Regions from separate parts of the Azospira sp. I09 genome, predicted to be linked through region 1. Evidence: predicted binding sites of a transcription regulator. Region 1 holds the regulator's gene; the other holds the start of a gene.
What was found. The regulator sigma-54, encoded in region 1, starts transcription at its own class of promoters, with help from an activator protein. The targets are predictions, from matches to a motif close to TGGCACGCTTNCTGCTNA.
Positions count from the first base shown of each region.

Region 2: a site for sigma-54 is predicted at 6,233-6,250, ahead of AZSP09_RS20655 (pilin). Genes of this name have one in related genera too.

Region 1 covers NZ_AP021844.1:2,454,946-2,462,304, reverse strand. The annotation lists gene AZSP09_RS11540 (CinA family protein) at 1-318, shown strand, start outside; gene bfr (bacterioferritin) at 373-852, shown strand; gene AZSP09_RS11530 (PAS domain S-box protein) at 917-2,998, opposite strand; gene recA (recombinase RecA) at 3,135-4,157, shown strand; gene recX (recombination regulator RecX) at 4,154-4,609, shown strand; gene lptB (LPS export ABC transporter ATP-binding protein) at 4,675-5,421, shown strand; gene AZSP09_RS11510 (RNA polymerase factor sigma-54) at 5,488-6,966, shown strand; gene hpf (ribosome hibernation-promoting factor, HPF/YfiA family) at 6,981-7,301, shown strand.
Region 2 covers NZ_AP021844.1:3,364,205-3,371,563, reverse strand. The annotation lists gene AZSP09_RS15870 (sigma-54-dependent Fis family transcriptional regulator) at 1-552, shown strand, start outside; gene AZSP09_RS15865 (ABC transporter ATP-binding protein) at 660-1,436, opposite strand; gene AZSP09_RS15860 (efflux RND transporter periplasmic adaptor subunit) at 1,433-2,602, opposite strand; gene AZSP09_RS15855 (Crp/Fnr family transcriptional regulator) at 2,820-3,512, shown strand; gene AZSP09_RS15850 (CYTH and CHAD domain-containing protein) at 3,653-5,176, shown strand; gene sixA (phosphohistidine phosphatase SixA) at 5,205-5,669, shown strand; gene AZSP09_RS20655 (pilin) at 5,771-6,166, opposite strand; gene AZSP09_RS15835 (HD family phosphohydrolase) at 6,338-7,359, opposite strand, start outside.

The DNA.
Region 1 (7,359 bases):
GACATGCTCGGTGTGCCGCGCCAGACCTTGCGCAGCGAAGGGGCTGTGTCGGAAGCCACGGCAGGCGCCATGGTCCAGGGTGCAATTGCCAGGAGCCGCGCCCAGTGGGCGCTGGCGGTCAGCGGTATCGCCGGTCCCACCGGCGGCACCCCGGCCAAGCCGGTGGGCACGGTGTGCTTCGCCTGGGCCGGCCCCGAGGACTGGGTGGCGCTGGAAACCCGCCATTTCGCCGGCGACCGGGAGGCGGTGCGGGCCCAGACCGTGGCCCATGCCCTGGACGTGCTGCGGCAGCGGCTGCAGGCGCCGGTGCTGGCCTAAGCCCCGGGCCTGGATTACCATCGGCCCATTCCCCCTTTTTCCGCGGAGCGCGCCATGAAAGGCAACACTGAAGTCATCAAGCTGCTGAACGAACTCCTGGCCGGCGAACTGATGGCCCGGGACCAGTACTTCATCCACGCCCGCATGTACGAGAACTGGGGCCTGAAGAAGCTCAACGAGCGCATCTGGCACGAGATGCAGGACGAAACCGAGCATGCCGACTGGCTCATCAAGCGCATCCTGTTCCTCGAAGGCACTCCGGGCATGACCCCGGCCAAGTCCATGAAGATCGGCAAAACCGTGCCGGAGATGCTGAAGAGCGACCTGGCCGTGGAAATCTCGGTGGTCAAGGAACTGCGTGCCGCCATGGCCCGCTGCGAGGCCCACAAGGACTACGTGACCCGGGACATGCTGCTGAAGATGCTGGACGACACGGAAGAGGACCACACCCACTGGCTGGAACAGCAGCTGAAACTGATCGAACTGGTGGGCCTGGAAAACTACCTGCAGTCCCAGATGGGCGACGCCGCCTGAGCCGCTGCCGCCCCGCCAGTCAAAAGGCCGCCCGTGGGCGGCCTTTTGCGTTGACCGGCGCCCTTCAGCTGCGCCGCCGGGGCGGCCACAGGTCCGGCGATTCCTGCAGTTCGGAGAGGTCCTGGCTGATGCTGACGAAGTGGGTGATGCGCCCGTTGGCGTCGCGGATGGGGGCGATGGCCTGCAGGCAGACGTAGATGCTGCCGTCCCGCCGCCTGTTGAGCAGGCGTCCGCGCCAGGTCTTGCCGGCGTTGATGGTGCGCCACAGGTCGGCATAGGTGCCGACCTCGTTGAGCCCGGACTTGAGCAGCCGTGGCGTCTGTTCCAGGATGTCCTCCAGGCCGTAGCCGGTGACTTCCGAGAAGGCCTGGTTGCAGTATTCGAAGCGGCCCTGGGCGTCGGTGATGAAGACTACCGAGGGATTCTGTTCCACAGCCATGGAGAGCTTCTCCAGTTCCGCCTCCACCTGCTTGCGCTCGTGGATGTCGCGGAAGGTGCCGGCCAGGTGCCGGGCCTGGCCGTCGGCGCTGTCCACCACCTGGCCTTCGCCGCGGAACCAGCGCCAGTGGCCGTGCCGGGTGTGGGTGCGGTATTCGCAGCGGAAGCGGAGGCTGCGCCCGTCGCGGCAATCCAGCAGGGCCTGCATGGCCCGGGCCCGGTCCTCCGGGTGCAGGCTGGCCTCCCATTCGGCCAGGCCGACGCTGCGCTCGGCCAGGCGGTAGCCGTTGCCGTCGGCCACGGCCAGGACGAACTGCAGATTGCCTGTCTCCACCGCCCAGTCCCACACCCCCACCTCCGAGGCACCCAGGGCCCGGCGCAGGCGCTCCTCGCTGGCGGCGAGACGGTCCATGGCCCGGTGCAGGGAGGTGACGTCCTGGGTGATGCCGTGGATGCGCACCACCCGCTCCGCCACCACCACCGGATGGCTGCGGACCCGCAGCCAGCGCACCTCGCCGTCGCGGATGATGCGGAATTCCTGGTCGGCGGCTTCCCCCGCGAACTGCCGTTCGAAAGCGGCCAGGGTGGTTTCCCGGTCCGCCGGATGCAGGTCGTCGGCCCAGCGCATGGCGTTCGCATACAGCTCGGCGGCGGAATGACCGCTGAGGCGCTGGGTGGCGCCGCTGACGAAGGAGAAACGCCGTTCCTCCGCCTCCAGGGTCCAGATGACGTCGTCGAGGGAATCCAGCACCTGTTCCAGGCGCTCCTCCGCCCGGTTGCGGTCCTCCTCGGCGCTGCGGCGCTGCCGGTTGGCGGCGGCCAGGGCCAGGGTCACGGCGGTGAGGGAGGCGATCAGCACCTGCAGCTTCACCTGCACCAGCTGGGGCTCGATATTGGCGAAGGGGCCGGTGCCCAGGGCGGCGAAGACGGCGGCCGTCAGGGCCGTGGTGGCCAGGGCCAGGGTCACCAGGCGCAACTCGCAGCTGAAGGCGATCCAGATCAGGGTCAGCAGGAGCAGCAGGCCGGCGTAGGCAAAGGATTCGGGGGCCCGCTCGGAGAAGAACCACAGGCTGCTGAGGGCGGCGGCGACCACCGCCGCCACCGCCAGATGGCGCCAGCGGCCCTGGTCCAGGCCTTCCCGGGGCTGCAGCCAGGCCAGCAGCAGGGGGGCCAGCAGCTGGGTGCCGGCCAGGTCGCCCACCCACCAGCCGCGCCAGGCGGGCAGCAGCTGGGCCGGCTCCAGGCTGCCGCCCAGGCTCAGGGCACCGACGCCCAGGCTGGCGCTGATGGCGCCGCCCAGCACGGGGGCGCTGAAACACAGGTGCAGCACGTCCTGGGGGCGGCCCAGGCGCGGATCGAACTGCAGGGGACCCCGCAGCAGACGGTAGCCGGCCCAGGCGCCAAGGGCGTTGCCGGCGCCCATGAGCAGGCCGGTGAGGGGAGCAAAGCCGCTGATGAGGGCGCTGCCCAGGGTGGCCAGCAGCACTGCCGGCCACAGCCGGCCGCCGCCCAGGACGAGGGCGGCCAGGGCAATGCCGGCGGGGGGCCAGAAGGGCACGAAGAGGCCGTGGCCGGCAGTGCCGATGGCCATGGTCAGCTGGGCCACCGCCAGATAGGCGGCAAACACCAGCAGCAGCCCCGGGAGCAGGGGCAGGTGGGCAGCGGGGAGGAGAGCGGCGGCCGGGGGCGCCAATAATCGCTTTAGCATAATTTGCGCCATTTTCCCTGCTTTGCCGCGGTGTTCCAAGGCCTTTGATGCTGGGGATAACACGTAGTCCGGGTAACTTGGCGTAGGCCGGAGGGTTTGTGCCATAATCAGCCGCTTGATTTTGGGGAATTCAGTCATGGACGACAACAAGGCCAAAGCACTAACCGCCGCACTGGCGCAGATTGAAAAGCAGTTCGGCAAGGGCGCCATCATGAAGATGGGCGAGACCGAAGTGGACAAGGGCGTGGACGTGGTGTCCACCGGCTCCCTGGGCCTGGACGTGGCCCTCGGCGTGGGCGGCCTGCCCCGGGGCCGGGTGGTGGAAATCTACGGTCCGGAATCCTCCGGCAAGACCACCCTGACCCTGCAGGTCGTCGCCGAGATGCAGAAGCTGGGCGGCACCGCCGCCTTCATCGACGCGGAACACGCCCTCGATCCCCAGTACGCCCAGAAGCTGGGCGTGAACATCGGCGAGCTGCTCATCTCCCAGCCGGACAACGGCGAACAGGCCCTGGAAATTGCCGACATGCTGGTGCGTTCCGGCGGTGTGGACGTGATCGTGGTGGACTCCGTCGCCGCCCTCACCCCCAAGGCCGAAATCGAAGGCGAGATGGGCGATTCCATGATGGGCCTGCACGCCCGCCTGATGAGCCAGGCCCTGCGCAAGCTCACCGCCAACATCAAGAAGACCAATACCCTGGTCATCTTCATCAACCAGATCCGCATGAAGATCGGGGTGATGTTCGGTTCCCCGGAAACCACCACCGGCGGCAACGCGCTCAAGTTCTACGCCTCCGTGCGCCTGGATATCCGCCGTATCGGCGGCATCAAGAAGGGTGACGAGGTGATCGGCAACGAAACCCGCGTCAAGGTGGTGAAGAACAAGGTCTCCCCGCCCTTCCGCGAAGCCCTGTTCGACATCCTCTACGGCGAAGGCATCTCCCGCGAGGGCGAGATCATCGAACTGGGGGTGGCCAACAAGCTGATCGAGAAGTCCGGCGCCTGGTACTCCTACAAGGGCGAGAAAATCGGCCAGGGCAAGGACAACTCCCGGGAATTCCTCAAAGCCAACCCGGCCATTGCCCAGGAAATCGAAGGCAAGATCCGGGAAGCCCTGGGCGTGGCCAATCCCGCCCCGGCGGCCGCTGCCGGAGAATGACCCCGAGCCTGCGCCAGCGGGCCCTGGGGCTGCTGGCGCGGCGGGAGTACAGCCGGGCCGAACTGGCCCGCAAGCTGGCGCCCCACGCAGAATCCGAGGCTGAGCTGGAGACCCTGCTGGACGACCTGGCGGCTCGCCGCCAGCTTTCCGATGCCCGCTATGCCAGTGAAAGGGTCGCCATCCGGGCCCGCCGCTACGGCGATGCCCGGCTGGCCCAGGAACTGCGGCAGAAGGGCGTGGCCGAGGAAACCGTCGCCGCGGCCCTGGCCCAGGGCGGCAGCGAGCTGGAACGGGCGCGCCAGGTGTGGCAGAAGAAATTCGCCGCCCTGCCCGCCGATCTGGCCGAGCGGGCCAAACAGACCCGCTTCCTCCTCAGCCGCGGCTTTGCCGCCGCCACCGTCCGCCAGGTGCTGCAGGGCGGCTGGGACGACGAGTCCGGCAGCGACTGGTAGAACCCCCGGGCGACACCTCTGGCACAATGCCTTTACGCCCCCGCATTCATAGAATCTGATAGCCCATGTCCGAGCAGAACCCCGACCTCATCGCCAAGCTTTCCGCCAACAACCTGAAAAAGCGCTACAAGTCCCGCACCGTGGTGCATGACGTGTCCTTCGAGGTGGGCAGCGGTGAGGTGGTCGGCCTGCTGGGCCCCAACGGTGCCGGCAAGACCACCTGTTTCTACATGATCGTCGGCCTGGTGCCCTCCGACGGCGGCTCCATCCAGCTGCAAAATCAGGAAGTGACCCACTTCCCCATCCACAAGCGGGCCCATCTGGGCATTTCCTACCTGCCCCAGGAGGCCTCCGTCTTCCGCAAGCTCAACGTGGAGGAGAACATCCGCGCCGTGCTGGAACTGCAGAAGCTACCCAAGCACGAGATCGACCTGCGCCTGGAGGAGCTGCTGGAAGAGCTGCACATCGGCCACATCCGCGCTTCCAATGCCGCCGCCCTGTCCGGTGGCGAGCGCCGCCGGGTGGAAATCGCCCGGGCCCTGGCCACCTCTCCCCGTTTCATCCTGCTGGATGAGCCCTTCGCCGGCGTGGACCCCATCGCCGTGCTGGAAATCCAGAAGATCATCCGTTTCCTCAAGGACCGCAGCATCGGCGTGCTCATCACCGACCACAACGTGCGTGAGACCCTGGGCATCTGCGACCGGGCCTACATCATCAATGAGGGACGGGTGCTGGCGTCTGGCCGCCCGGATGAGATCGTTTATAATGAAGACGTCCGAAAAGTATATCTGGGCGAGAGCTTCCGTCTCTGACGAGCCCAGTCTCCGAGTCTTTCCCTCAACCCGCTCATTGCCGCCGGCCCCTTCGGCCCCGGGTCCATGAAACCAACCCTCCAACTCAAACTCTCGCAGCACTTGGCCCTGACGCCACAGCTGCAGCAGTCCATCCGGCTGCTGCAACTGTCGACGCTTGAGCTGGAGCAGGAGTTGGAGAAGTATCTGCTGGAAAACCCCCTGCTGGAGCGGGAGGACGAGAACTACGAGCCCTCCTACAGCGGGAGCGAAGGCGAATACGCCGGCAGTACGGCCGAGTCCGCTGCCGAAGGCCCGCGGGAAGGCGATAGCGGCGAATCCGGTGAAGGCGCCGACAGTCACGGCCCCGAAGAAGTCCGGGACGACAGCCGGGACCGCCTGGGTGAGGGCGAGGACTGGTTTGCCGAAGGCAGCTACCCTTCCGCCTCCCGCGACGAGGACGAGGATTCCGACTTCCAGGAAGTGCAGGCCGCCAACACCTCCCTGCGCGACCACCTCAACTGGCAGCTGGGCCTGATGCAGCTCTCCGAGCGGGACCGGCAGCTGGTCAGCTTCCTGATCGAGGCGCTGGACGAGGACGGCTACCTGACCCAGCCCCTGGAGGAGCTGCAGGAAGCCCTGCCGGAAGAGCTGGAAATCGATCTGGACGACCTGCAGATCGCCCTGCGCCACCTGCAGCACCTGGACCCGACCGGTGTCGGTGCCCGCACTCCGGGCGAATGCCTGGCCCTGCAGCTGGAAGCCCTGCCGGCCGACGAGGTGCGGGACCAGGCCCTGAAGCTGGTGCGCCATCACCTGGAACTGCTGGCCGGCCGGGACTTCACCAAGCTGAAGAAGCTGCTGGGCTGCGACGACGAGCGCCTGCGCGCCGTCACCAACCTGGTGAAGAGCCTCAACCCCCGGCCCGGCGCCCAGTACGCGCCCCTGGATGCCCGCTACATCACCCCGGACGTGGTGGTGAAGAAGGTGCGCAACCAGTGGACCGCCAGCATCAATCCGGACGCCTACCCGCGCCTGCGCATCAACCGGCTCTACGCCGAGATCCTCTCCAAGCAGCGCGGCTCCAGCCTCTCCGGCCAGCTGCAGGAGGCCCGCTGGCTGATCAAGAACGTGCAGCAGCGTTTCGACACCATCCTGCGCGTGTCCCAGGCCATCCTGGACCGCCAGCGCCAGTTCTTCGAACACGGCGAGGTGGCCATGCGTCCCCTGGTACTGCGGGAAATCGCCGAAACCCTGGGCCTGCACGAATCCACCGTCTCCCGGGTGACCACCCAGAAGTACATGGCCACCCCCCGGGGCATTTTCGAACTCAAGTATTTCTTCGGCAGCCACGTGGCCACGGATACGGGGGGCGCCTGTTCGGCCACCGCCATCCGGGCCCTGATCAAGCAGCTGGTGGCGGCCGAAGACCCCAAAAAACCCCTTTCGGACAGTCAAATATCCGAAATTCTTGGCCAACAAGGCATTGTTGTGGCGCGTCGAACCATTGCAAAATACAGAGAAGCGCTCAACATTTCGCCGGCCAACCTACGCAAGTCCATCTAAAAAAGGAGCGAGCCATGAACCTGCACATCACCGGACATCACCTGGAAGTCACCCCGGCGATCCGCGACTACGTCACTGCCAAGCTGGAGCGGGTTACGCGTCACTTCGACAGCGTCATCGACGTCAACGTCATCCTCACCGTGGAAAAGCTGAAGCAGAAGGCTGAAGTCACCGTGCGCGTGCCCGGCAAGGACATCCACGTGGATGCCGAGGATGCCGACCTGTATGCCGCCGTGGACACCCTGATCGACAAGCTGGACCGCCAAGTGCAGAAGTACAAGCAGAAGGCCCAGGATCACCACCGCGACACCATCAAGAATCACATCGAAGAGTGATCTGATTCCCTCTCCGGGACTGGGACGAAAGGCATAGGCGGCGGGGTCGTTTTCCGTT
Region 2 (7,359 bases), 910 kb from region 1:
GTGGATTTCGCCCTGGTCTGCGCCACCCACCGGCCCCTGCGCCAGGAGGTGGAAGCTGGCCGCTTCCGCGCCGACCTGTATTACCGCCTCAACGGCCTCACCCTGACCCTGCCGGCCCTGCGCGAGCGCAGCGACTTTTCCGCCCTGGTGGCGCGGCTGCTGGCGGAAATGGCCCCCGGGCGGAGCCTGGCCCTGGCTCCGGCGGTGGCCCGGGCCTTTGCCGACTACGCCTGGCCGGGCAACCTGCGCCAGCTGGCCAACGCCCTGCGCACCGCCACCGCCCTGCTCGAGGCGGACGAGGAATGCATCGACTGGCCCCACCTGCCGGACGACCTGGCGGAGGAACTGCAGCAGCGCCCCCTTGCCGCCGACGCCGCCGCGACGATGGCGCAGCCGGCGCCGGACCGGCTGCAGGAAGTCTCCCGCCTGGCCATCCAGCGGGCCGTGGCCGCGGCCCGGGGCAATCTGTCGGAAGCGGCCCGGCGCCTGGGCATCAGCCGCAATACCCTGTACCGCAAGCTGAAGGCCGGCGCCGCGGGGGAAGTTTCGTAGACGTCCAAGACGGCCGGCCTGACACCCAATAAGGACGGGCCTGTGCGGCATGGCATGCCGGACAGGCCCGTTTTCATTGGCTCCCGGGGCAGGCCCCGGTGCGGGGATCAGCGCGGACGGATTTCCTGGCGGGCGGAGAGTTCGCCCTTTTCCAGATGCATGATGGCGTGGGCCGATTCCGCCGCCCGCTGGTCGTGGGTGACCATGACGATGGTTTTGCCCAGCTCGTCGTTGAGGCGCTGCAGGAGGTGCAGGATGTCGCCGGCCGACTCCCGGTCCAGGTCGCCGGTGGGTTCGTCGGCCACGATCAGGGTGGGGTCGGTGATGAGGGCCCGGGCGATGGCCACCCGCTGCTGCTGGCCGCCGGAAAGCTCGTTGGGCGTGTGGTCCATGCGGTCCGCCAGGCCCACCATGGAAAGGGCCAGTTCGGCCCGCTCCCGCCGCTCGGCTTTGCCGAGGTTTTTCAGCAGCAGGGGCAGTTCCACGTTTTCCAGGGCGGTCAGCACCGGCATCAGGTTGTAGAACTGGAAGATGAAGCCCACGTTTTCCGCCCGCCAGGCCGCCAGCTCGGCCTCTTCCAGGGCGGCGATGTCCTGGCCGGCGACGCTGAGGGTGCCGGAGTCGGGCCGGTCGATGCCGGCGATGAGGTTGAGCAGGGTGCTCTTGCCGGAACCGGACGGCCCCATCAGGGCCAGGAACTCGCCGGCGGCGATGTTGAAGCTGATGCGCTCCAGCACCGGCACCACCTGCTGGCCCCGGCGGTAGCTCTTGGAAAGGTTGTCGAGGACGATCAGGGGCGCCGCGGAAGCGGCGTCTCCGAAGCTGCTTCCGGCACTGTGCACCACGCTGCCTGCGGCGGCGCTTTCGTCTACCGTGCCGCTCACTTGCTTACCACCTTGACCCGGTCCCCGTCCCCCAGGCGCTCGCCGGGACGGGCCACCACCTTGGCTCCCGGCTGCAACGCCGGGTTAGCGCTCACTTCCAGCAGATCGTTTATCTGGCGGCCCACCGTCACCGTTACCCGCTTCGCCTTGCCGGCCTCGACCAGGAACAGGGACTTACCGTCGGCCGCCAGGGCATCCTTGTGCACCGCCACCAGGGGCTGGCGCTCGCCGTCGCCCATGGGCTTTTCCAGGAAGGCCACCTTGGCGCTCATTTCCGGCAGGATGCGCTCGTCCCGGTCCACGAAGCGCACCTTGGTCATGACCGTGGCCTTGGAGCGGTCCACCGTCGGCACCAGGCGGCTCACCTCGCCGCGGAAGCGCAACTCGGGAAAGGCGTCGAGCTGGATTTCGCAGGGCTGGCCCACCTTGATCCTGGCCAGGTTGGATTCGGCCACGTCGGCTTCCACCTCCAGGCTCTCCATGTCGGCCATGGTCACCACCGCGCCCTTGCTTTCCAGGGCCGAGGAGAAGGGGGTGATGACGTCGCCGATGTTGGCGGTCTTGGTCAGCACCACGCCGTCGAAGGGGGCGCGGATGAGGGTCTGCTCCACCCCCACCTGGGCCGCCCGCAGATTGGCCTGGGCCACCGCCACGGCGGCGGCGGCCTTGTCGAAGCGGGCCTGGGCCGTATCCAGGGAGGAGCCGGAGACGAACTTCTTCTGGGCCAGGTCCTTCGCCCGCTCCAGGGCGGCCCGGGCGTCCTTCAGTTCGGCCTGTGCCGACAGCACGCCGGCGCCAGCCTGGTCGGCCTGGGCCTGCACGTCCTTGTTCTCCAGCCGGGCCAGCACCTCGCCGGCCTTGACCCGACTGCCTTCCAGCACTCCCAGCCATTCCAGGCGGCCGGTGGCCTTGGAGGCGACGGAGGCCTTGCGGCTGGCCACCACGTAGCCGGCCGCATTGAGCAGGGTGACGCCCTGGTAGGGATAGGCGGTGGTGACGGAGACAGTCTCCACCTCGGTCTCGCGCCGGGAGAGGGAGGCCAGCAGCAGGCCGCCCAGCACGAGGACAGCGGCGCCGATGAGCCAGGTGCGGCGGCGGGAGCGGGGCGCGGCCGGGGCGACAGGTCCCCGTTTGAGGCTGAGGCGGGAGAGATCGGGCTTGGACATGGCAGTGGGGGGAGTCGGGATTCCGGGCTATCGGCGGGCGCAATGATGGGCCGATTATAGCCGTCCCCGGCCCGTCCCCTGCCGGGAATGGGGACCGCCACCGTATCGGGCGCCGGCAGCGGCTAATCCCCATAAATGACGGGGACTTCCCGGGCTTGTCAGCGTGGGCCTCTAATGCGACCATGGAGCCCATTTTTCCATTCGAGGAGTGCCGTTCGTGACCACCAGCAATCTGAACATCGACGCCTTGCTGTCCTATGTGCCCATGTTCAATGGCCTGGCCCCGGACGAAATTGCCCGCATTGCCCGCGGTACCCGGGAAATCCACGCGGCCCGCGGCGACATCCTGTTCCACAAGGGCGATCCCTGCCAGGGCCTGCACCTGGTGGTCTACGGCCAGGTCAAGCTGGCCTTCACCTCCGCCCAGGGCGGCGAGAAGGTGGTGGAAATCCTCGGCCAGGGCCAGACCTTCGGCGAAGCCCTGATGTTCATGGACAAGCCCTACATCGTCTACGCCCAGGCCCTCACCGACTCCCAGCTGCTGCACATCTCCAAGGCCGTGCTGTTCGAGGAACTGGAACGGGACCCCAAGCTGGGCCGCAAGATGATCGCCGGCCTCTCCATGCGCCTGCACCAGATCATCACCGACGTGGAATCCTATTCCCTGCACTCCGGCCGCCAGCGCATCATCGGCTACCTGCTGCGGGACCTGCCGGACGAGGAACACCTGCCCAAGGAAACCACGGTGAACCTACCCACCAATAAGGGCATCATTGCCTCCCGCCTCAACCTGACCCAGGAACACTTCTCCCGCATCCTGCATGAACTGTCCGAGCGAGGCCTGATCAAGGTGGAAGGCCGCAAGATCCATATCCCCGACGTGGAAAAGCTGCGCACCTTCGACCTCTAGGCATTCCGGGGCCGCCGGCGCGGCGCCTGCAGTCCGCGAAAAAGCCCCTCTGCCGGGGCTTTTTTGTTTTCTGCGGCAGGCCCGGCGGCGAAGGGGCCGCTGTCATATTGGGATAAATCGCCGGGTGTAGAATCCCCGCCATGGCCCTCGAAACCGAACTCAAGCTGCGCCTGCCCCCCGGCGGCGCCGCCCGCCTCCTGCGGCATCCGCTCCTGGCCGGCAGCGCCCCCCAGCGCCAGCGGCTGCTCAACACCTATTACGACACCCCCGACCTGGAACTGCTCGGCCAGCGCATGGCCCTGCGCCACCGGCGCAAGGGCTGGGACTGGCTGCTGACGGTGAAGACCGCCAACCCGGCCAGCGGCGGCCTGGCCCGGCGCAATGAGTGGGAAGCCAAGGTGGCACCCGGCCAGTTCGATTTTTCCCATGTGGACGATGCCGACCTGCGACGCTGGCTGGAAAAGCGCACGCCCCGCCTGGAAGCCGCCTTCACCACCGACTTCACCCGCCTCGCCTGGATCGTCGAACCGGCCCCCGGCACCCGCATCGAGATCGCCCTGGACCGGGGCACCATCCAGAGCAAGGGTCAGCGGGAGCCCCTGGGGGAACTGGAACTGGAGCTCCTGGCTGGCCCCGAGACCGCCCTCTTCGCCCTGGCCCGGGAACTGTCCACCGCCCTTGGCGAACGCCAGGCCCTGCACCCGGTGGCGGCGAGCAAGGCGGAGCGGGGCTACGCCCTGTTCACCGGCCGCCGCAGCCCGCCCCAGAAGGCCCGTCCGGCGCCCCTGGACACGAACCTGACGCCCCTGGCCGCCTGCCGCAGCGCCGCCCTGGACTGCCTGCAGCACCTGCAGGCCAACGAGGCCGGCGCCCAGCGCGGCGACAGCCCGGAATACGTGCACCAGGTGCGGGTCGCCATCCGCCGCCTGCGTTCCCTGCTCAAACTGTTCGCCCCGGTGCTGCAGGAAGCCTTCCGGCAACGCTGGACCGGCCCCTGGCGCGACCTGGGCCGGGGCCTGGGAGAAGCCCGCAACTGGGACGTGTTCCTCAGCGAAACCCTGCCTCCCCTGAACGCCGCATTCCCCGGCGTTGCCGAGCTGACCCGCCTGGAACGGCACGCCAATAGCCGCTCCCAGGCCGCCCACCTCGCCGTGCGCCGCCTGCTGGGCTCGCCGGCCTACTCCCGCCTGCTCCTGGAATTCAGTGCCGACCTCTTCGCCCTCGGGGAAGAGCCGGCCGGCCAGCGCCCCCTGACCGACTTCGCCGCCCGCCGCCTCGACCGCCGCGCCCGCCAGGCCAGCCGTCTGGCCCGCAACCTGGCGGAGCTGGACCACGCCGGCCGCCACCGCCTGCGCATCGCCTTCAAGAAGCTGCGTTACGCCATCGAGTTCCTCGCTCCCGCCGGCGGCAACGGCGCCCCCTACGCCCAATCCCTGGCCCGCCTGCAGGAACACCTGGGGCGCCTCAACGACCTGGCCACCGCCCGGGAGCTGCTGGCTCCCACCCTGCCGGCCCGGCCCGGTCTGGTCATGGGCTGGCTCGGCGGCCGCAGCGACCTGCTGCTGGAAGAACTGCCGGCTTTCCTCGAGGATTTCCTGGCCCAGACGGCGCCCTGGGAAAAATCCCCCGGCAAGCGCAACAAGACTGCAAAGCGGAGCGGCTAGGATGGCGCCTTTGTCCCCGGAGACCGCCATGGACCTGATCCTCTGGCGCCACGCCGAAGCCGAGGTCGGCAGCGACGACCTGGCCCGCCGCCTCACCGTCCGCGGCGCCAAGCAGGCCCGGCAGATGGCTGCCTGGCTCAAGCCCCGCCTGCCCAAGCACACCCGCATCCTGGTCAGCCCGGCGGTGCGCACCCAGCAAACCGCCGACGCCCTGGAACTGCCCTACGAAACCAGCCGCAAGCTGGCGCCCGATGCCAGCGTCTACGACCTGCTCTCGGCCGCCGGCTGGCCCGACAGCCGGCAGACCATCCTCATCGTCGGCCACCAGCCCACCCTGGGCCAACTGGCCGCCCTGCTCCTCTCCGGCCAGGAAGCGCCGTGGACGGTCAAAAAGGGCGCCGTATGGTGGTTCTCCAACCGGGTCCGGGCCGGGGAGACCCAGACGTTGTTGCGCTGCTGCCTGGGCCCCGACATTTTGGCTAGCGGCAGTTGAAATTCGCTTAGTTAGGCAAGAAGCGACAGCGTGCTCTGATACACGCCGCCACCCATAAAAAAAGCCCGCCGAAGCGGGCTTTTTCATCACAAAACCTGGGATTAGCTGCAACCCTTCGGCTTCATATCAGTGGGCAGGGCGCTGGCGTCGCAGGACCAGGCACCACCGGCAGCCCGGGCCAGCTTGATAGCCAGACCATTGACCTTGGTCGGGGCATTCTTCAGGGCGCAGGAGATGCCGGTGTTGTCCACGGTGTAGGTACAGTGGCCGCTCTTGGAAGTGTCAAGCCCGATGGTAGCTTCGGTCGGGGTGCCGCCATCGTTGGCGATCATTTCATAGGCGGTACGGACGGCAGAAATTTCTGCCAGACCGGCGGCGATCTTACCCTTGGCCTGGTAGTCGGAGTAAGCCGGCAGAGCAACTGCGGCCAGGATACCGATGATAGCAACCACCACCATCAGTTCAATCAGGGTGAAACCTTGCTGAACCTTGTTCATGACAATCTCCTATTGGAAGAAAGATATATGGGAGTCTCTGAATATCCGGAACTCCTCAATCAAGTATGAGCAAGTAGGATGCCAGCTTGCTTTTCCTTGATTTCACCGGGGCTACGCCGCAAAAAACTGACGTTTTTTGTCACAACACATCCCTATCGCGGCACTTTCTGACTAGGCGACGTCAAGCTGGCTCTTGTCCATAAAACGCTCGGCATAGCGCAGAAACACCCGCTGCTTCAGGAAAACGTCGAGCAAATCCCCGTCCACATGTCCGTTGTCGCGGAATTTCCGCATGATGGCGAGGGCCTGGGACAGCTTCATGCCTTCCTTGTACGGCCGGTCCCGGGCGGTGAGGGCTTCGAAGATGTCGGCGATGCCCATGATCCGGGCCTGGACGCTCATCTGTTCCCGGGTCAGGCCCCGGGGATAGCCTTTGCCGTCCATGCGCTCATGGTGGCCGCCGGCGTATTCCGGCACGTTCTTCAGGTGCTTGGGCCAGGGCAGGGATTCCAGCATGCGGATGGTGGCGACGATGTGGTGGTTGATGATCTCCCGCTCGGCCTCGGTCAGGGTGCCGGCCCGGATGGTCAGGTTCTCCACTTCGTCCGCGCTGAGGAAATCGTTTTCCTTGCCCTGCGCATCCTGCCAGCGGTAGCGGCGGGCGATCTGCCGCACTCGCTCCTGGTCTTCCGGCTGCATGGCTTCGCCGCCCACATTGCAGCGCTGCAGGAAGCGCTGGTCTTCCTCCATCTGGGCCAGACTCGCCTCCAGTTCCTGGCGCGCCTGGCTTTCCCCTCGGCCGCCGGCAATGGCCTGCCACATGCGGATCTGGGCATCGCGGCGGATCACCTCGAAACGGGTATCCAGCAGATGGATGCGATCGAAGATGGTCTGCAGCTTGGTCGCCTTGTCCACCACGTGCACCGGCGTCGTCACCTTGCCGCAATCGTGCAGCAGACCGGCCATTTTCAGCTCGTAGCGGTCCTTGTCGGACATGCTGAAGTCGGCCAGGGGGCCTTCCGTGGTGGCATTCACCGCCTCGGCCAGCATCATGGTCAGCTCCGGCACCCGCTGGCAGTGGCCGCCGGTGTAGGGGGACTTTTCGTCGATGGCGGTGTTGATGAGCTGGATGAAGGATTCGAACAGTTCTTCCAGCTGGGAAATGAGCTGCCGGTTGGTCAGGGCGATGGCCG